Linked DNA regions of Alloalcanivorax dieselolei B5. The main gene of each other region encodes a partner of the protein of the gene in region 2 in a complex. Links are inferred from orthologs where the notes say so. Each region holds a gene or a part of one and is shown on either strand. Other genes may lie near its edges. The genes, in order: rpsG and tig.

The links.
Region 1: the proteins of tig (region 2) and rpsG are in contact, whole or in part, in a crystal structure (PDB 3GTY), measured with the Thermotoga maritima proteins. The link is inferred for Alloalcanivorax dieselolei B5 from one-to-one orthologs. Residues at the interface, in WP_004081061.1 of Thermotoga maritima: Glu122, Val124, Val129, Leu130, Tyr133, Glu188, Gly259, Ile262, Tyr263, Glu266, Ser270, Glu273, Gln274, Glu277, Arg308, Gln311, Ile312, Ser315, Tyr316, Glu325, Arg329, Arg336, Leu363, Phe366, Trp367, Arg373, Leu377, Arg381, Leu384, Glu387; in WP_004081843.1 of Thermotoga maritima: Lys34, Lys52, Lys55, Glu59, Arg62, Gln63, Glu66, Asn67, Lys69, Val71, Arg95, Ala109, Lys110, Lys111, Gly112, Arg113, Pro114, Glu117, Glu121, Ile124, Ala125, Tyr127, Asn128, Asn129, Thr130, Gly131, Lys135, Asp139, Arg142, Met143.

The regions. Positions count from the first base shown.
Region 1 is NC_018691.1:4,193,779-4,208,182, reverse strand. The notes cover bases 1-2,931. They hold rpsG (30S ribosomal protein S7), read left to right. Parts: upstream 1-1,196; coding sequence 1,197-1,667; downstream 1,668-2,931. Other genes in these bases: fusA (elongation factor G), read left to right, coding at 1,746-2,931; rpsL (30S ribosomal protein S12), read left to right, coding at 706-1,080; rpoC (DNA-directed RNA polymerase subunit beta'), read left to right, coding at 1-543. In the rest of the region: more of fusA, read left to right, coding at 2,932-3,845; tuf (elongation factor Tu), read left to right, coding at 3,877-5,070; rpsJ (30S ribosomal protein S10), read left to right, coding at 5,275-5,586; rplC (50S ribosomal protein L3), read left to right, coding at 5,644-6,279; rplD (50S ribosomal protein L4), read left to right, coding at 6,294-6,896; rplW (50S ribosomal protein L23), read left to right, coding at 6,893-7,189; rplB (50S ribosomal protein L2), read left to right, coding at 7,209-8,033; rpsS (30S ribosomal protein S19), read left to right, coding at 8,056-8,331; rplV (50S ribosomal protein L22), read left to right, coding at 8,342-8,686; rpsC (30S ribosomal protein S3), read left to right, coding at 8,691-9,383; rplP (50S ribosomal protein L16), read left to right, coding at 9,397-9,810; rpmC (50S ribosomal protein L29), read left to right, coding at 9,814-10,005; rpsQ (30S ribosomal protein S17), read left to right, coding at 10,008-10,277; rplN (50S ribosomal protein L14), read left to right, coding at 10,330-10,698; rplX (50S ribosomal protein L24), read left to right, coding at 10,714-11,028; and more genes.
Region 2 is NC_018691.1:2,619,512-2,626,084, reverse strand. What follows is about bases 3,721-6,573. They hold tig (trigger factor), read left to right. Parts: upstream 3,721-4,410; coding sequence 4,411-5,736; downstream 5,737-6,573. Other genes in these bases: clpP (ATP-dependent Clp endopeptidase proteolytic subunit ClpP), read left to right, coding at 5,977-6,573. Outside these bases: B5T_RS11790 (FUSC family protein), read left to right, coding at 1-1,665; B5T_RS11785 (DUF1656 domain-containing protein), read left to right, coding at 1,655-1,873; B5T_RS11780 (efflux RND transporter periplasmic adaptor subunit), read left to right, coding at 1,866-2,753; bifunctional methylenetetrahydrofolate dehydrogenase/methenyltetrahydrofolate cyclohydrolase FolD, read right to left, coding at 2,872-3,720. UniProt on the Bacillus subtilis protein: Involved in protein export. Acts as a chaperone by maintaining the newly synthesized protein in an open conformation. Functions as a peptidyl-prolyl cis-trans isomerase.

The DNA.
Region 1 (14,404 bases), 1.6 Mb from region 2 along the record:
CTGCGTCTCAAGGGTGAGGTGGAGCTGGCCCGCTATATCGTCAACGAAGTGCAGGAGGTATACCGCCTGCAGGGTGTGAAGATCAACGATAAGCATATCGAAACGATCATCCGCCAAATGTTGCGTAAGGTGGAAATCACCGAAGTCGGCGAGTCGGCCTTCATCAAGGGCGAGCAAGTGGAATACGCCCGGGTGATGGAAGAGCTGGATCGCCTGAAAGGTGAAGACAAGATGCGGCCTCAGTTTGATCGGATGCTGCTGGGTATCACCAAGGCTTCCCTGGCCACCGAATCGTTCATCTCCGCGGCCTCCTTCCAGGAGACCACCCGGGTGTTGACCGAAGCGGCGGTAACCGGGAAAGAAGACGATCTCCGCGGTCTCAAGGAGAACGTGGTCGTGGGCCGTCTGATTCCGGCCGGGACTGGCTATGCCTATCACATGGATCGCCGGCGCCAGCGTGCGGATGCGCGCGGTGACGGTCCGACCATGGACGAGGTGGAAGCGGCTCTGTCCGAGGCGCTCAGCTCTTCTGATCAGGAGTAAGGGGGCAGGAATTAAGCGCCCTCCAGGCCCCCTGGCATCTTGACTTGGTGCCGGGGGGTCCCTAGAATCGCTCGCCCCTATTCTGTAGGTAGGAATCGGGTGGCGAAAATCTGACAATCAAGTCAGTTCGTCACAGAACTGTAAGCGTGGAGCAGTAGTTTCATGGCAACTGTAAACCAGCTGGTGCGCAACCCGCGCAAAAGCAAGGTAGAGAAAAGCGACTCGGTCGCCCTGCAGGGCTGCCCGCAGCGTCGCGGCGTTTGCACCCGGGTGTACACCACTACCCCGAAAAAGCCGAACTCCGCGCTGCGTAAAGTGTGCCGGGTGCGCCTGACCAACGGTTATGAAGTGTCTTCCTACATCCCGGGAGAAGGCCATAACCTGCAGGAACACTCCGTGGTGCTGATCCGTGGCGGTCGTGTTAAAGACCTGCCTGGTGTGCGCTACCACACCGTGCGTGGCACTCTGGATACCGCTGGTGTTCAGGATCGCAAGCAGCGCCGTTCCAAATACGGTGCCAAGCGGCCGAAGAAGTAAGTCGTAACCCTATTCATACAGCCGGGCGTTGCTCCCGGTAGGATGAGTAAGGCCGGGCCTGGTCCCGGATAACCTGAAGCATTCCCGCCCCGCGGGTAGTAAGAGGAACACATCCGATGCCAAGAAGACGCGTCGTTGCCAAACGTGAGATCCTGCCGGATCCGAAATTTGGAAGCCAGTTGCTGGCCAAGTTCATGAACCACGTAATGGTGGACGGTAAGAAATCCGTCGCCGAGCGTATCGTCTACGGCGCTCTGGATATCGTGACCGAGCGTAAGAGCGGCGAAGCCCTGGAGCTGTTCGAGAAAGCCCTGGATAACATCCGTCCGGTGGTCGAGGTGAAGAGCCGTCGTGTTGGTGGCGCCACCTATCAGGTGCCGGTGGAAGTTCGTCCCAGTCGTCGTACCGCCCTGGCCATGCGTTGGCTGGTGGACTCCGCGCGTAAGCGGGGTGAGAAGAGCATGGCCCAGCGCCTCGCCGGTGAGGTGATGGACGCCGCTGAAGGTAAAGGCGCGGCGATGAAGAAGCGGGAAGACGTACACCGCATGGCGGAGGCGAACAAAGCCTTCTCCCACTTCCGCTTCTAAGGCAGAGCGTAGACAGAGTAAACCGGCCTGCGATCAGGCCGGTTTTTGTATTGGATCCAGAGACTCGAGGTTAGCAGCGTGGCACGTAAGACTCCTCTCAACCGCTATCGCAACATCGGTATCTGCGCCCACGTGGACGCGGGTAAAACCACCACCACCGAGCGGGTTCTGTTCTACACCGGTGTGTCTCACAAAATCGGTGAAGTGCATGATGGTGCCGCGACCATGGACTGGATGGAGCAGGAGCAAGAGCGGGGTATCACCATCACCTCCGCCGCGACCACCTGTTTCTGGCAGGGCATGGACAAGCAGTACGAACAGCATCGCATCAACATCATCGACACCCCCGGGCACGTGGACTTCACCATTGAGGTGGAGCGTTCCCTGCGGGTGCTTGACGGTGCCGTTGTGGTGTTCTGTGGTACTTCCGGTGTGGAGCCGCAGTCCGAAACAGTGTGGCGTCAGGCCAACAAGTATGAAGTGCCCCGTATCGTGTTCGTTAACAAAATGGACCGTGCTGGCGCCAACTTCGATCGCGTATGCGACCAGATTCGCACCCGTCTTGGGGGCAAGGTCGTGCCGATCCAATACAACATCGGCGCGGAAGACGAGTTCAAGGGCGTGGTCGACCTGATCCGCATGAAGGCGATCTTCTGGAACGAAGACGACATGGGGATGACCTACGACGAGCGCGATATCCCGGAAGATATCGCCGGTCGTTGCGCCGAACTGCGCGAGCAGATGGTGGAATCCGCGGCGGAAGCGTCTGAAGAGCTGATGGAGAAGTACCTGGAAGAGGGTGATCTCAATAATGAAGAGATCAAGACCGGGCTGCGTCAGCAGGTTCTGGCCAACGAGATCGTTCTGGCTCTGTGCGGCTCCGCGTTCAAGAACAAGGGCGTGCAGGCCATGCTCGACGCGGTGGTTGAATTCCTGCCCGCTCCGGATGAGGTGAAGGCGATTCAGGGTACGCTGGAAGATGGCGAGACCGTTGAGTCCCGCAAATCGTCCGACGATGAGCCCTTCTCCGCCCTGGCCTTCAAGATCGCTACCGACCCGTTTGTAGGCTCTCTGACCTTCATCCGTGTTTACTCCGGCGTGGTGAACTCCGGTGACAGCGTGATGAACTCCGTGAAGTTGAAGAAGGAGCGGATCGGTCGCCTGTTGCAGATGCATGCGAACAGCCGTGAAGAGATCAAGGAAGTCCGTGCCGGCGACATCGCCGCTTGCGTGGGGCTGAAGGATGTCACCACCGGTGACACCCTGTGTGATCAGAACAAGGTGATCGTGCTGGAGCGGATGGAATTCCCCGAGCCGGTAATTTCCGTGGCGGTGGAGCCCAAATCCAAGGCCGACCAGGAAAAGATGGGGCTGGCGCTGGGTCGTCTGGCTCAGGAAGACCCCTCTTTCCGCGTGAAGACCGACGAGGAGACCGGCCAGACCATCATCTCCGGTATGGGTGAGCTGCACCTGGACATCATCGTTGACCGCATGAAGCGCGAGTTCAAGGTGGAAGCAAACGTGGGCGCGCCGCAGGTGGCGTACCGTGAAACCTTCACCAAGCCCGCCGACGTTGAAGGCAAGTTCGTCAAGCAGTCCGGTGGTCGTGGCCAGTATGGTCACGTCAAGGTTAAGTTCGAGCCGATCGACCGGGACGAGGAGTTCCAGTTCGAGGAACAAATCCATGGTGGTGTGGTGCCGAAGGAATACTTTGGCGCGATCCAGAAGGGTATCGATGAGCAGCTGCAGTCTGGCGTGCTCGCTGGTTATCCGATCCTGGGTGTGAAGGCCATTCTGTATGATGGCTCCTACCACGAAGTGGATTCCAACGAGAACGCCTTCCGCATGGCGGGTGGCCTGGCGGTGCGTAATGCCGCCAAGGAAGCCGGCGCGGTCCTGCTGGAGCCGATCATGAAAGTGGAAGTGGTCACTCCGGAAGAGTACATGGGTGACGTGATGGGTGACCTGAACCGTCGTCGTGGTACCGTCCAGGGTATGGATGACACCGTCTCCGGCAAAGTGATTCGCGCCGAGGTGCCGCTGTCCGAGATGTTCGGCTACGCCACCGACGTGCGTTCCATGTCCCAGGGGCGTGCCAGCTACTCCATGGAGTTCCTGAAGTACTCCGAGGCTCCGCGCAATATTGCCGAAGACGTGATCAGCGGCAAGAAATCTTAAATTTACGGTGAATTTGTAAAGGTATAGAACCGTGGCAAAGGAAAAGTTTGAACGTAATAAACCGCACGTAAACGTGGGCACGATTGGTCACGTTGACCATGGTAAGACGACGCTGACGGCCGCTTTGACGCGGGTGTGCTTCGAGGTGTGGGGTTCTGGTTCGGCGAGCGCCTTCGATCAGATCGATAACGCCCCGGAAGAGCGTGAGCGTGGTATTACGATCGCGACCTCCCACGTGGAGTACGACTCTCCGACCCGTCACTACGCGCACGTTGACTGCCCGGGTCACGCCGACTACGTGAAGAACATGATCACCGGCGCGGCGCAGATGGACGGCGCGATTCTGGTGGTGTCCGCGGCGGACGGCCCGATGCCGCAAACGCGGGAGCACATTCTGCTGTCTCGCCAGGTGGGCGTGCCGTACATCGTTGTGTTCCTGAACAAAGCGGACATGGTGGACGATGAAGAGCTGCTGGAACTGGTTGAAATGGAAGTGCGTGAGCTGCTGAGCGACTACGACTTCCCGGGCGACGACACCCCGATCATCAAGGGTTCCGCTCTGAAAGCGCTGGAAGGCGACACCAGCGAGATCGGCATGCCGGCGGTACAGAAGCTGGTGGAAACGCTGGACGAGTACATTCCGGAGCCGGAGCGTGCGGTGGACCTGCCGTTCCTGATGCCGATCGAGGATGTGTTCTCCATCTCCGGCCGCGGTACCGTGGTAACCGGTCGTGTGGAGCGTGGCATCATCAAGGTGGGTGAAGAGATCGAGATTGTGGGTATCAAAGATACCACCAAGACCACCTGTACCGGTGTTGAGATGTTCCGCAAGCTGCTGGACGAAGGCCGCGCGGGTGAGAACGTTGGCGTGCTGCTGCGTGGCACCAAGCGTGACGAAGTGGAGCGTGGTCAGGTTCTGGCGAAGCCGGGATCGATCACCCCGCACACCAAGTTCGTTGCCGAGGTGTACGTGCTGGGCAAGGACGAAGGCGGTCGTCACACTCCGTTCTTCAACGGCTACCGTCCGCAGTTCTACTTCCGTACCACCGACGTGACCGGTGCCTGTACGCTGCCGGAAGGCACCGAGATGGTGATGCCGGGCGATAACGTGCAGATGGACGTTGAGCTGATCGCACCGATCGCCATGGAAGACGGTCTGCGCTTCGCGATCCGCGAAGGTGGCCGTACCGTTGGCGCCGGCGTGGTGGCCAAGATCGTAGAGTAAGATAAATTGAGGCCGGGGCTTGCCCCGGTCTTCTTTTGTCTATATACTTTGCGCCCTCTTTCCAGTGTTAATACTGGAAAGGGCACGATCAACCGGGGCATCGTTCCCGGGCTTGTTTTGACACCCACCTCCTTCGGATGAGAAGGATGGGCGGGCTTTTTGCCATCTAAAGTATGGTTCGAAACAGTCTGGAGTTTGTTAGCTATGGCTAGCCAGAGAATCCGAATCCGTCTCAAGGCTTTTGATCATCGCCTGATCGATCAGTCCGCCCAGGAGATCGTGGATACGGCAAAACGCACGGGTGCGCAGGTACAGGGTCCGATCCCTCTGCCCACACGTAAAGAACGGTTTACGGTGCTGGTCTCTCCGCACGTTAACAAAGATGCGCGGGATCAGTACGAGATCCGTACCCACAAGCGGATGGTGGACATCGTGGAGCCCACGGACAAGACCGTGGACGCACTGATGAAGCTGGATCTGGCCGCTGGTGTGGATGTGCAGATCAGCCTGGGATAACTCAGCCTGAGACAACAACGTGCGGCCTGGCCGCAACAGGTTGTGAAGAGGTAGACAATGGCGATTGGTGTAATCGGTCGAAAATGCGGGATGACCCGGGTGTTCACTGAAGAAGGTGTCAGTGTTCCGGTGACCGTGATTGAAGTGTCCCCGAATCGGGTGAGCCAGATTAAGACCGAAGAGACAGATGGCTACGAGGCCGTGCAAGTGACGGTGGGCGAACGCCGCGCAAACCGAGTGACCAAGCCAATGGCGGGCCACTTCGGCAAAGCGGGCGTCGAAGCTGGCCGCACTGTGGGTGAATTTCGCGCTCCGGCGGGCGACCTGCAGGTGGGCGGTGAGCTGACCCTGGAAGTGTTCGAGGCTGGCCAGATCGTGGACGTGACCGGTACCTCTAAAGGTAAAGGTTTCGCCGGTACGGTTAAGCGTTGGAATTTCCGTACTCAGGACGCCACCCACGGTAACTCTCTGTCCCACCGTGCTCCGGGTTCCATTGGTCAGAACCAAACCCCGGGCCGCGTATTCAAGGGCAAGAAAATGGCGGGCCACATGGGTGCCGAGCGTGTGACGGTTCAGAATCTGGAAGTCGTGCGCGTGGACGTGGAAAAGAATCTGTTGCTGGTTAAGGGTGCGGTCCCCGGCGCGGCCGGTGGTGATGTGATCGTGATCCCGGCAGTGAAGGCGAAGGCCTGAAAGAGGAATAGAGGATGAATCTCAATACCGCCTCTGGAGGTACCGTTACTGTGTCTGAAGTCGCCTTCGGCAAAGACTTCAACGAGCCTCTGGTTCATCAGGTTGTGACTGCTTATCTGGCAGGCACCCGTCAGGGTTCCAAAGCGCAGAAAAGCCGCTCCGATGTCAGTGGTGGTGGTCGTAAGCCCTGGCGGCAGAAAGGCACCGGCCGCGCTCGCGCCGGTACCATTCGTAGCCCGCTGTGGCGTGGCGGCGGCAAAACATTTGCCGCGGTGCCCCGTGACCACTCACAGAAAGTAAACCGCAAAATGTACCGTGGCGCGCTGCGCTGCATTTTGTCCGAGCTGGTTCGCCAGGAACGCCTGGTTGTGGTGGACGACTTCTCCGTCGACACCCCGAAAACCAAGCAGGTGGCCGCCAAGCTCAAGGATCTGAACCTGAGCAATGTTCTCATCGTGACTGATGATGTGGATGAGAACCTGTATTTGGCAGCTCGTAACCTGCCGAAGGTCGACATCCGCGATGCCAGCGGTGTGGATCCGGTCAGCCTGATCGCCTTTGACAAGGTGCTGGTGACCGTGCCGGCTCTGAAGAAACTTGAGGAGGCGCTGGCATGAACAAAGAGCGCATTTTAAAAGTGCTGCTTGCACCGCACTTTTCCGAAAAGGCCACCGACGCGACCGAGAGTAGCAATGCCTTCGCTTTCAAAGTGGCAAAAGACGCTACCAAAGCGGAAATCAAAGCTGCCGTGGAAGCTCTGTTCGAGGTCAAGGTGCGCAACGTTCGGACTCTGAACGTGAAAGGCAAGCGCAAGTTCTTCGGTCGTGTCGCCGGTAAGCGTAGCGACTGGAAGAAGGCCTACGTATCCCTTGAACAAGGCCAGGATATTGACTTCCTGGGCGCTGAGTAAGGTAAGGGAGTAAGTAATCATGGCGATTGTTAAGACCAAGCCGACTTCTCCGGGCCGCCGCTTTGTCGTAAAGGTGGTCAACGAGGAGCTGCACAAAGGTGCTCCCTACGCGCCCTTGCTGGAAGCCAAGGCCAAGAATGGCGGCCGTAACAACAACGGCCGTATCACCACCCGTCATAAAGGTGGTGGTCACAAGCAGAAATACCGCGTAGTGGATTTCCGTCGTAATAAGGACGGTGTCCAGGGTGTGGTGGAGCGTCTGGAATACGATCCGAACCGTTCCGCGCACATCGCGCTGGTGAAGTATCTGGATGGCGAGCGTCGTTACATTTTGGCGCCGAAAGATCTGAAAGCCGGCGACCGCGTTCAGTCCGGCGAAGATGCTCCGATCAAGGTGGGTAATGCTCTGCCGCTGCGCAACATTCCGCTGGGTTCCACGATTCACAATGTGGAACTGAAGCCCGGTAAAGGTGGTCAGCTGGCTCGCTCCGCGGGTACTTCTGTCCAGCTGCTGGCGAAGGATGGACAGTATGTAACCCTGCGTTTGCGCTCCGGCGAAATGCGTAAGGTGCACGCTGAGTGCCGCGCCACCATCGGGCAAGTATCCAACAGTGAGCACAGCCTGCGCTCGCTGGGTAAGGCCGGCGCAACCCGCTGGCGCGGTGTTCGACCCACTGTTCGCGGTGTGGCCATGAACCCCGTGGATCACCCCCATGGTGGTGGTGAAGGGCGTACGTCCGGTGGCCGTCATCCGGTAACCCCCTGGGGTGTACCGACCAAGGGCCACAAAACCCGTACCAACAAGCGCACCTCCAAGATGATTGTGCGCGACCGTCGTAAGTAAGGGATAGAGAGAGGTTCAGGCTGTGCCACGTTCACTGAAAAAAGGTCCGTTTCTGGATCACCACCTGTTGAAGAAGGTGGAAGAAGCGGTGGAAGCCGGCTCCCGTAAGCCGATCAAAACCTGGTCCCGTCGCTCCATGATCATCCCGGAGATGGTGGGTTTGACCATCGCGGTACATAACGGCCGTCAGCATGTTCCGGTATTGGTTTCCGAGCACATGGTGGGCCACAAGCTGGGCGAATTCGCCCTGACCCGTAACTTCCGCGGGCATATCGTGGACAAAAAGGCTAAGCGATAAGGTGACAGCCATGGCGACTGAAGTTGCAGCCCGTCTGCGGGGCGCAAGAATTTCGGCTCAGAAAGCCCGCCTGGTGGCCGACCAGATCCGAGGTCTGGAGGTGGAAAGGGCGTTGAATGTTCTCGCCTTTAGCCCCAAGAAGGCGGCCAAGATTGTTAAGAAGGTGCTGGAGTCCGCGATTGCTAACGCGGAAAACAACGACGGCGCCGATGTGGATGAGCTGAAAGTATCCACCATCTACGTGGATGAAGGCATGTCGATGAAGCGTATTCGGCCCCGCGCGAAAGGGCGGGCGGATCGCATTCTCAAGCGTACCTGCCACATCACTGTAAAAGTCTCGGAAGGTCAGGAGTAACCAGATGGGTCAGAAAGTTCATCCGATCGGTATTCGTCTGGGCATCGTCAAGGAGCACAACTCCCTGTGGTATGCGGGTCCCAAGACCTATGCTGACTGCCTGGTAACCGATCTCGAGGTGCGTGAGTATCTGTTCAAGCGCCTCAAGAATGCCTCGGTGAGCCGAATTAAGATCGAGCGTCCGTCCGAAAACGTTCGCATCACCATCTCCACGGCACGTCCGGGGATCGTGATCGGCAAGAAGGGCGAGGACGTTGAGCGCCTGCGTCGCGACGTCGCTGCCAAGATGGGTGTGCCGGTGCACATCAACATCGAGGAAGTGCGTAAGCCCGATGTGGATGCCCGTCTGGTAGCCGATAATATCGCTGGCCAGATCGAACGCCGCGTTATGTTCCGCCGCGCTATGAAGCGTGCGGTGCAAAACGCGCTCAAGGCCGGTGCCCAAGGTATTCGGGTCCAGCTTTCTGGTCGTCTGGGTGGTGCCGAGATTGCTCGTACGGAATGGTACCGTGAAGGTCGCGTGCCGCTGCATACTCTGCGTGCGGACATCGATTACGCCAACGTGCGTGCTGAGACCACCTACGGAACCATCGGTGTGAAGGTCTGGATCTTCCGTGGCGAAGTGCTTGGTGGCATGGAGCAGGTTCAGGAAGAGCAGAAGCAGTCCAAGGGCGCGAAAAAACGCGGCCGTGGTTAAAAGGTAACGAACGATGTTGCAGCCGAAGCGTACCAAATTCCGGAAAATTCATAAGGGCCGTAACCGTGGCCTGGCACAGCGCGGCAACAAGGTGTCTTTTGGCACCATCGGCCTGCAGGCCACCGGCCGTGGCCGGATCACCGCGCGTCAGATCGAAGCGGCTCGTCGGGCCATGACCCGTCACATCAAGCGTGGCGGTAAGATCTGGATTCGGGTCTTCCCCGATAAGCCGATTACCCAGAAGCCGCTCGAAGTGCGGATGGGTAAAGGTAAAGGTAGCGTGGAGTACTGGGTAGCCCAGATTCAGCCGGGCCGCATGCTCTACGAAATGGAAGGTGTTTCCGAAGACGTGGCGCGTGAAGCGTTCCGTCTGGCCGCGGCCAAGCTGCCGGTCAGCACCCGTGTCGTGACTCGGACGGTGATGTAAGCCATGAAAGCGAGCGAACTGAAAGAAAAAAGTGTTGAGCAGTTGCGCGAGCAGCACCTTGAGCTGCTGGAACAACAGTTCAAGCTGCGCATGAAGAAAGCATCCGGTCAGCTTTCCCAAACCCATCAGCTTGGGACGGTCCGCCGTGATATTGCACGTGTGAAGACCATTCTGCGGGAAAAACAGGGTAACTAATCATGGCAGAGTCGAAACAGAAACTGCGCCGGACCGTTACCGGTAAAGTGATTTCCAGTAAAGGTGATAAGACCATCACCGTATTGGTTGAGCGCCGGGTACAGCACCCCATTTATGGCAAGATCATCAAGCGTTCTACCAAACTGATGGCTCACGATGAGCAAAACCAGTGTGGCGAAGGCGACCTGGTCACCATCGAAGAATGCCGTCCGCTGTCCAAGCGTAAAAGCTGGATGCTGGTCAGCGTAGTGGAGCAGGCCGTTCAGGCCTGATGAGAGAATGCTGTGGCTGCCTGCACAGGGCAGGAGTTGGAGAGAGTAAGCGATGATTCAGACCGAAACCATGCTCGAAGTCGCCGATAACAGCGGTGCTCGTCGAGTGCAGTGCATCAAGGTGCTGGGTGGCTCCCACCGCCGCTATGCAGGCATTGGTGACATCATCAAGGTCACAGTAAAGGAAGCGATTCCGCGTGGTCGTGTTAAAAAAGGCGACGTGATGAGCGCTGTCGTGGTACGTACCCGTCGTGGTGTGCGTCGCCCCGATGGTTCTGTGATTCGTTTTGACGAAAACGCCGCGGTCCTGTTGAACAACAACAAGGCTCCGATCGGCACCCGGATTTTTGGGCCGGTGACCCGTGAACTGCGTAATGACCAGTTCATGAAGATCATCTCCCTGGCACCGGAAGTTCTTTAAAGGCGGGTTAAGGCAATGCTCAAGATCAAGCGCAATGACGAAGTCATCGTAATCGCGGGCAAGGACAAAGGTAAGCGGGGCCAGGTGCAGCGCGTGCTCCCTAACGGCCGCCTTCTTGTCTCCGGTGTGAACATGGTGAAAAAACACGTTCGCGCCAACCCTAACCGCGGTATTCAAGGTGGCATTGTTCAGCAGGAAGCGGGTATCCATGCTTCCAATGTGGCCATCTGGAATGCGAAGGCCCAGAAGGCCGATCGTGTCGGCGTCCGTTTCGAGGACGGCAAAAAAGTGCGGTTCTTCAAGTCCAACGGCGAAGCGCTGGACGCGTGAGGTTAGGTGAACCATGAGTGATCTGAAGAAGGTTTACAACGAAGAGATTGTAGCGAAACTCCGCGATGAGTTCGGTTACAAGAACGTCATGGAGGTGCCCCGCATCACCAAGATCACCCTGAACATGGGTGTGGGTGAAGCGGCTGCTGACCGGAAGGCGATCGAAGGTGCGCTGTCGGATATGACCGCCATCGCAGGTCAGAAGCCGCTGGTCACCAAGGCACGTAAGTCCGTGGCGGGCTTCAAGATCCGTGAAGGTTGGCCGATTGGCTGCAAGGTGACCCTGCGTAACCGTCGTATGTACGAGTTCCTGGAGCGCCTGGTATCCGTGGCAATCCCGCGTGTCCGTGACTTCCGGGGTCTGAACCCGAAGTCCTTTGACGGCCGTGGCAACTACTCCATGGGTCTGCGGGAGCAAATCGTGTTCCCGGAAATCGATTTCGACAAGGTCGACAAGCTGCGTGGTCTGGATATCACCATCACCACCACAGCCAAGACCGATGACGAAGCACGGGCGCTGCTGCGCGCCTTCAACTTCCCGCTGAAAGGCTAAGAGGATTTGTCATGGCAAAGGTCTCTATGAAAAACCGGGAGGCGAAGCGCGCCAAGTTGGTTCAGCGTTACGCCACCAAGCGTGCCGCGCTGAAAGCGGTTATCCAGGACCCCAACGCGGAACCCGAAGCGAAGTGGGAGGCTCAGCTGGAGCTGCAGAAGCTGCCGCGGGACTCTTCTTCGGTTCGCCAGCGTAACCGCTGCCGCATTACCGGCCGTCCGCATGGTTACTACCGCAAGTTCGGCCTGAGCCGCATTAAACTGCGTGAAGCGGCGATGCGTGGTGACGTTCCCGGGCTGGTTAAATCCAGCTGGTAAGCAAAGAGTAGCGGAGCAACTGCAGCATGAGCATGCAAGATACCCTGGCGGATATGTTTACCCGTATTCGCAACGCGCAAATGGCTCGTAAAGTCGAGGTGGAGATTCCGTCCTCCAAGGCCAAGGAAGCCATTGCCAAGGTACTGACAGAAGAAGGTTACATCGACGGTTACGCGGTGTCTGACGACGCCAAACCGACGCTGACCGTTCAACTGCGTTATTTTGAAGGCCAGCCGGTGATCGAGAAGATCGCTCGGGTGAGCCGTCCGGGCCTGCGTGTGTACAAAGGCGCCGGTGAGATTCCCAAGGTGAAAGGTGGCCTGGGTGTGATGATCGTGTCCACCAACCAGGGCATCATTTCTGATCGGGCCGCCCGCCAGGCGAATGTCGGCGGCGAGCTGATCTGCGAAGTGTCCTAAGGTTTTGGTGTAGACGGATTAGGTGCAGCGATGTCTAGAGTAGCGAAAAATCCGGTTAACCTGCCCAAAGGGGTCGAGGTATCTATCGACGGCCAGAAGGTGACCGTGAAAGGGTCCAAGGGCAGTCTGGAACACCAGGTGCACGATTTGGTGGAAGTGGCCGTGGATGACGGCGTGTTCTCCGTCAAGCCCCGTGAGGAGTCTCAGCAAGCCTGGGCCGTGGCCGGTACCACGCGTGCTCTGGTCAACAACATGGTGACCGGTGTCTCCGCGGGCTTCGAACGTCGCCTGCTGCTGAACGGCGTTGGTTACCGTGCTCAGGCCCAGGGCAAGACCCTGAATCTGACGCTGGGCTTTTCTCATCCGGTAGCCTACGAGCTGCCCGAAGGGATCACCATTGAGACCCCGAGTCAGACGGAAATCGTCATCAAGGGTATTGACAAGCAGCTGGTAGGCCAGGTGGCCGCCAATGTTCGGGGCTTCCGCCCGCCCGAGCCCTACAAGGGCAAAGGGGTGCGCTATGCTGATGAGCAAGTGCGCCGTAAGGAAGCCAAGAAGAAATAATCGTTGAGACTGAAGCCATGATGGACAAGAAAGTTGCACGTCTGCGCAGGGCAAAGCGTACTCGCCTGAAGATTCGTGAGCTGGGCGAGCTTCGTCTTTCCGTGCATCGCACTCCGCGCCATATTTATGCGCAAATCATCAGCACCGCTGGTGATCGCGTGCTGGCCTCCGCGAGCACGGTTGAAAAAGACCTGCGTGCTGGCGCGACGGGTAATTCTGAAGCCGCCGCTAAAGTTGGCGAGTTGATCGCTCAACGCGCTAAAGAGGCGGGTATCGAAAGCGTGGCCTTTGACCGTTCCGGTTTCCGTTATCACGGCCGGGTCAAGGCGCTGGCGGATGCCGCACGCGAAAACGGGCTTAAATTCTAAGGGTACTTGGTTATGGCGAAAGTTGATCCCAACGAAGGTCTCCAGGAGAAGCTGGTTCAGGTGAACCGGGTTGCCAAGGTGGTGAAAGGCGGCCGTATTTTCGGCTTCACTGCTTTGACCGTGGTGGGTGACGGTAATGGCAAAGTGGGTTTCGGTCGCGGTAAGGCCCGCGAAGTGCCCGCCGCCATCCAGAAGGCCCTGGAAGCTGCCCGTCGCAACATGATTCAGGTGGAGCTTAACGGCACCACCATTCAGCATCCGATCAAGGCTCGGCACGGCGCCTCCAAGGTGTTCATGCAGCCGGCCAGCGACGGTACCGGTGTAATCGCCGGTGGTGCCATGCGCGCCGTGCTGGAAGTGGCCGGTGTGCAGAACGTACTGGCCAAGTGCTATGGTTCCACCAACCCGGTGAATGTGGTTCGCGCCACGTTCGAGGGTTTGAAAGCGATGGCCTCCGCGGAATCCGTTGCCGCCAAGCGCGGTAAAACGGTCGAAGAGATCCTGAGCTAAGCGCAGACAGACGGAACGTAACGATGGCTGACAAGATCAAGGTAACGCAGGTAAAAAGCACCAACGGCCGGCTGGAAAAGCACAAGGCCTGTGTGCGTGGTCTCGGTCTGCGCCGTATTGGCCATACCGTTGAAGTTGAAGACACCCCTGCGGTACGCGGCATGATTAACAAAGTCGCGTACATGGTGCGGGTAGAGGGAGAATAAGCGATGCGTTTGAATGATCTGCATCCCGCTGAAGGTTCCCGTCCGGCCCAGAAACGGGTTGGCCGCGGTATCGGCTCCGGTCTCGGTAAAACGGGTGGTCGTGGCCATAAAGGTCAGAAATCCCGTTCCGGTGGCACCGTGAAGCCCGGGTTCGAAGGTGGTCAGATGCCGCTGCAGCGTCGTGTGCCGAAGTTCGGTTTCACGTCCAAGCTGGCAATGGCGACCGCTGAAGTACGCCTGGAAGAGCTGGCTAAAGTGGAAGGCGACGTGATCGACCTGGCCTCTTTGAAAGCCGCTGGCGTGGTTCGTTCTGACAAGAAGCGCGCCAAGATCGTGCTGCGCGGCGGTATTGACCGTGCCGTGACGGTGCGTGGCGTGGCGATCACCAAAGGTGCCCGCGAAGCGGTGGAAAAAGCCGGCGGTAAAGTCGAGGAATAAC
Region 2 (6,573 bases):
ACCGAGATCGGCCTTGGCATCCTCTGTGCTTCCGCCGCCAGTGTGCTGATCTGGCCCCGTTCCGCCGCCACCGCCTACTTGCACCGGTGTCGGCAGCAACTGCGGGATTTGATCGCACTGGTGGCGGACACCGCCGGCGGTCGCGCGGACAATCGCACCCTGCAGCAGCGCCGGCGCGAACTGATCGCCAGCGGCATGGCACTGGAAGCCCTGCGTGAGAATGCTCTGTTCGACTCCCAACAGCTGCGGCGGCGGGCCGGGCTGTGCCGCCGCCTCGGTCACGAGATGCTGGCGCTGATTTCCTCGGTGGGGCCGTTGGGAACCTACGTCAATCGTTATGCCTCGGTGCATCAGCAGGACCGCCTCGACGAGTTGCTGCGTGGCATGTCGGAGCTGGATGGCGAACTGGATCCGGAAAGCCTGCGGGTGTGTCTCTCCGGACTCCACGACCAGGCCCGGGATCTGGCCCGCGGTCTGCGCAAGGAGGCGGTGGGCGACAACGAACACCGCTTCCATGCCTTGCAACTGGCACTGGAACACTGCGGCGAGCTGTGCGATCGCCTGCGCTCCAGTGTCGTGCTTTACGCCATGCTCAGCGATCAGGCCCTGACGCAGTCGTGGCGCTCCGGCACGTCACGATTGCACCTGGATCACGGCCAGGCGTTGCGCAGCGCCGCGCGTACCGCGATTGCCATCGCCGCGGCCCTGAGCCTGTGGTTCTGGAGCGCCGCGCCACTGGATCAAGGCACTTTGATGGTGATCCAGACCGGGGTGGTCTGCGCGCTGTTCTCCACCCGGGACGATCCGCTCAAGGCGGTGTCCGGGTTCCTCAAGGGGGCGTCCCTGGCGGCGGTATTGGCCACGCTTTATCGTCTGGTTCTGCTGCCGGGCACGGAAGGCTTCGCCGCTCTGGTACTGTGGCTGGCGCCGGTGTATCTGCTGGCCGGTCTGGCCATGACGCGGTTGCCGAGCATGGCCATGGGGACCGCCACCGTGATCTTTTTCCCGATCCTGCTGGATCTCGGGCCGCAACAGGACTTCTCGGCTCTGCCGCTGTTTAACAACATGCTCGGGCTGGCGATGGGGTTAATATTGCCGGTGCTGGCATTTCTGCTGATCTGGCCCGGCGATGACGCGGCCACCGCTCGCAACCGGCTGTGCCGGGATCTGTGCCGCACCCTCGGGCGCTGGCCCATGTACCGCCGCCGCCCCCGTCACGAAATGGAAACCGTACTGTACGATCGCATTGCCCGAACCCTGCCGCGACTGAGCCCGGAGAACGAAAAGGACGGGGAATTGCTGCACGGCGCCATGGCGGCGGTGACGCTGGGGCTGGGGTTGCTGTTTCTCGACGCCCTGTGTCGGCGCGGTGTGCCCGATCCGATCCGGCTCGCTCTGACGCGGCTGATCCGGGATACCCAGAGAGTGTTGAGAGACGGTGACGAGGCCCGTTGGCGGCAATTATCGGCGGACACCGAGCGGGTATTACGGCAGTGCCAGCAGGCCTATAACAAAGCGGAAGGCGAGGGTCAGCGGCGCCGGCTGGTGCGGGCGGTGGTGCGCCTGCGTATGCAGATCAATATGATCGGTAACTACGGCGGCTTTTTCCTGGCCGGGTCCGGAGCCGGTCGCTGGCAGGGGTTGGAGACAGCACATGCTGTATGAGATTGAGCTGGGCGGCGTGTTGCTGCCGCCCTTGGTGCCGCAGGTGCTGCTGGCCCTGCTGTTGTTTCTGCCGGTGCACGGCCTGATCAGTCGTTTTGATGGCTACCGGTACCTTTGGCATCCGGCCCTGGCCGGATTCTGCGTGTTCTTGATCGTGCTCGCCCTGGTGATGGGGGCGTGGCTGTCGCTGGGGAGTATGCATGGCTGATAATAAGGAAGGCGGTCGCTGGCGCGCTTATCTGTTCACCGCGCTGCTGGTGGCGGCCGCGGCGGTGGCGGTGTGGTATCTGTGGCGCCACTATTTCGAGGATGTCTGGACCCGGGATGCCCGGGTGCGTGCGGTGGTGGTGAGCGTGGCCCCGGATGTGTCCGGAGCGATCCAGTCCCTGAAGGTGGTGGATAATCAGTACGTGGAGGAGGGTCAAACCCTTCTGCTGGTGGATCCGCGCCGTTATCAACTGGCGCTGGATCAGGCCCGGGCGGAGGTGGCGCACCGGCGCCAGGAACTGAATCTGCTGTCCCGGGAGGCCAGCCGCCGCCGCAGTCTCGGGCGCGCCATTTCCCAGGAGGAACGGGAGGAAGCGGATAACAAGGCGGCCTTGGCGCGGGCCGATCTGCAAGCGGCGGAGGCGGCTATGGCACGGGCGGAGCTGGATCTGGCGCGCAGCGAGGTAAAGGCGCCAGTGGCCGGCTTTGTCACCCATTTGCTGGCGCATACCGGCGATTACGCCCAGATCGGGCAGCCGGTGGTGACACTGGTGGATGACCAGTCGTTCTGGGTCGAGGCCTATCTGAAGGAAACCCAGGTGCATCAGATTAGGGTGGGGGATGTGGCCCGTATCCATCTGCTGGGCGCGGGCAAGGCGCTGACCGGCAAGGTCACCGGCATCGGTCGCGGTATCGCCAACAGCAACGCGGTGACGGCGGACAAGGGACTGCCTTCGGTGGCGCCGACCTTCGAGTGGGTAAGGCTGGCGCAGCGGATTCCGGTGCGGGTGGAGTTCGATGAGATCCCGGAAACGCTGCTGCTCAGTGCCGGCATGACCGCCAGCGTGCAGGTGTTGCCGGAAAAGACGCAGACACGCTGACACGCAACACGCTTGCAGGCGAAATGAGATGGCGGCCGGATGGCCGCACTGACTGCTTTAGGGGCGGGCGTTGACGGACGGGGCAGACCCGGCACGCTTTACCTGCGTGTTGCGTGTCTCAGTCGTTCAGCGCTTTCTCCGCCGCTTCCAGGGTCTGAAAAATCAGCGTATTGATGGTCATCGGACCAACACCGCCGGGTACCGGAGTATACGCGGCCACACGATCGATCACCGGTGCCAGCTCGATGTCGCCGCACTTCTGCGGATGGTAACCGGCGTCCACCACCACGGCGCCGTCCTTGATCCAATCGGCCTTGATGAATTCCGGTTTGCCCACCGCGCCCACCACGATGTCGGCCTGTTTCACCAGCTCCGGCAGATTGCGGGTCCGGCTGTGGCAAATGGTGACGGTGGCATTGGCGCCCAGCAGCATCATTGCCATCGGTTTGCCGAGAATGGCGCTGCGGCCTATCACCACGGCATGCTGGCCCTCCAGCGGCACCTGATAGTGCTCCAGCAAACGCATGATGCCCTTGGGCGTGGCACAGCCATAGGCGTGCTCGCCCATGGCCATGCGGCCAAAACCGAGGCAGGTGACACCGTCCACGTCCTTGCCCAGGGCAATGGCGTCAAAGCACAAGCGCTCGTCGATCTGTTCCGGCACCGGGTGCTGCAGCAGAATGCCGTGCACGTCCGGATTGGCATTGAGTTCCTCAATGCGCTGCAGCAACTGCTCGGTGGTGGTGTCCTGGGGCAGCTCGATGGCCTGGGAATCCATGCCGACGCGGCGGCAGGCATTGCCCTTCATCTTTACATAGGTGGCGGAGGCCGGATCGGCGCCCACCAGAATGGTGGCGAGAATCGGCGTGCGGCCGCCGGAGGCGGCTTTCAGGGCTTCCACCCGTTGTGACATCTCTTGCTCGAAGCGTTGAGCCAGGGCCTTGCCGTCCAGAATCTGCGCGCTCATGGGTCTCTCTTGGTCCTTGGAACATATAAAAGGAAAGCGGTGGGGATCGCGCGGCGATTCTCGCACGGTCGGCGGGCTGGAGCAAAAGGCGGCTTCGCCGCCGAAAGGCTCGTTCGCAACCCGGTTGTTTATAATTCCAGCGAACGGGCCGGATAGCCGGTTCGCGGCGTTGACGCTCCAGGAGGCGGCGAGTATTATGCCGCCTCGCTCGACCTGCTCGGCGGGGTGTAGCGCAGCCTGGTAGCGCGCCTGCTTTGGGAGCAGGATGTCGGGGGTTCGAATCCCTCCACCCCGACCAACTCAGCGAAGGTTGAGAGGTAGCTAAGCGCCTGTAGCTCAATTGGATAGAGCAACGGCCTTCTAAGCCGTCGGTTGCAGGTTCGAGCCCTGCCAGGCGTGCCATCGCTGGCGGCTCAAGCGATTAATGGTGACTGTAGCTCAGTTGGTAGAGCCCCGGATTGTGACTCCGGTGGTCGTGGGTTCAAATCCCATCAGTCACCCCATACATGGAGCCTTCGGGTGAAAACCCGGAGGCTTTTTTTGTTTGAACGGAACATTCCGCAGGGCGCCGCGCCGCCGATGGGCGTAGGCAGGGCGGCTGCCATTGATTATAATTTGCGCCCTTCATACGGGGTCCATCCGTACACCGGGGACCGCGGGATTTGAAAAGTCTTTTAAATAGAGGATGTTATGCAGGTTTCTGTAGAAACGACTTCAGGTCTGGAACGGCGCATGACCGTTGGTGTCCCCGCGGATAAAGTGGATCAGGCGGTGGAAAGCAAGCTGCGCGAAGCGCAGAAAAACATCCGTCTGGACGGTTTCCGCCCTGGCAAAGTGCCGTTGCGTGAAGTAAAGCGTCGTTTTGGCGCCGCCGTGCGTAACGAAGTGCTGGCCGATGTGATGCGCGAGTCCTTCCTGGAAGCGGTTGAGAAGGAAAACCTGCAACCCGCCGGTCTGCCGGGTTTCGAAGCCACCCGTAACGAAGGCGGTCAGGACCTGGAGTTCGTGGCCACCTTCGAAGTGTTCCCGGAAGTGGAACTGGCCGATCTGTCCACCATCGAGGTGGAGAAACCGGTAGCGGAAATCACCGACGCCGACGTTGATGAAATGATCGAAACCCTGCGCACCCAGCGCTCCGACTTCGCTGAAGTGGACCGTGCCGCTGAGCAGGGTGATCGCGTCAATATCGACTATAAAGGCCTGAAAGACGGCGAAGCCTTTGAAGGCGGCAGCGCCGAAGGTCAGAACCTGGAGCTGGGCTCCGGCAGCATGATCCCCGGCTTCGAGGATGGCATCGTCGGCATGAAAGCCGGTGAAGAGAAGGACATCAACGTGACCTTCCCGGAGGAGTACCACTCCGAGGAATTGAAAGGTCAGGCGGTGGTGTTCCAGATCAAGGTCAACAAAGTGGAAGCCAAGGCGCTGCCGGAAGTGGACGCCGAGTTCATGAAGGCTTTTGGCGTTGAAGACGGTGATCTTGACACCTTCAAGACCGAGGTTCGCAACAATATGGAACGCGAGCTGAAAAACGCCGTCTCCGGCAAGGTGAAAGAACAAACCATGGACGGGCTGGCCAAGCTGCACGAGTTCGACCTGCCGGCGGCGCTGATCAAGCAGGAAGTGGACCGTATGCGTCAGCAAATGGTGCAGCAGTTCGGTGGTGGTCAGCAGTTCGATGCGTCCATGCTTCCCGAAGAGCTGTTCCGTGACCAGGCCGAGCGTTCCGTTCGTCTGGGCCTGGTGGTGCGCACTATCCTCGAGAAGAACGACCTGAAACCGGATGCGGATCGCGTCAAGGCCCGGGTGGAAGAGATCGCCGCTCAGTACGAACAGCCGCAGGAACTGATCAACTGGGTCTACAGCAACCCGCAGCAGCTGCAGCAGATCGAGGGCGCGGTGCTGGAGGACCAGGTGGTGGATCTGGTGCTGGAAGGGGCCAAGGTCGAAGAGAAGACCATGTCCTACCAGGAGGCGGTGAAACCCCGCCAGCCGGAGCAGGCCGACGAGACGGCCTGAGCCGAATAGACCTACGAAGAGCGGGGCCTTTTGGCCCCGTTTTGCTGTGAAAGTAACCGTATTGAGCAAGTTTTGCGCAGTTAACCCACTTCTGGCACCGCCTTTGTGGACGCCCTGCCGAAGGGCGTCATAGTATCGGAAAAAACGGGCAGGCCCTTGTGATTCGAGGGTGCCGCCCCAACACCCGCGGTATCATGCCGGGCACGTTGCCCCTGATCCCGTAGACAAAGGAAACGCTAGATGATCGATCTGAGCCGGATTACCTCCCTGACCCCGGAGATGAAAACGCTGATGGCCGACCCCACCGCCACGGGGCTGGTGCCAATCGTGGTGGAGCAAACCTCCCGGGGCGAGCGGCAGTTCGATATATACTCCCGACTGCTCAAGGAGCGGGTGATCTTCCTGATTGGCCAGGTGGAAGACTACATGGCCAACCTGATCGTGGCGCAGATGCTGTTTCTTGAGTCCGAGAACCCGGACAAGGATATTCATCTGTATATCAACAGCCCGGGCGGTTCGGTAACCGCCGGGATGTCCATTTACGACACCATGCAATTCATCAAGCCGGAGGTTTCCACCATGTGCGTGGGGCAGGCGGCCAGCATGGGCGCTTTCCTGCTCGCGGCTGGCGCCGAAGGCAAACGCCTGGCGTTGCCGCACTCCCGGGTGATGATTCACCAGCCGCTGGGCGGCTTCCAGGGTCAGGCTTCCGATATTGAGATCCACGCCAAGGAGATTCTCAAGATCAAGGCCCAGCTCAATGAGCTGCTGGCCAAACACACTGGCCAGCCTCTGGAAGTGCTGGAGCGTGACACCGACCGCGACAATTTCATGTCC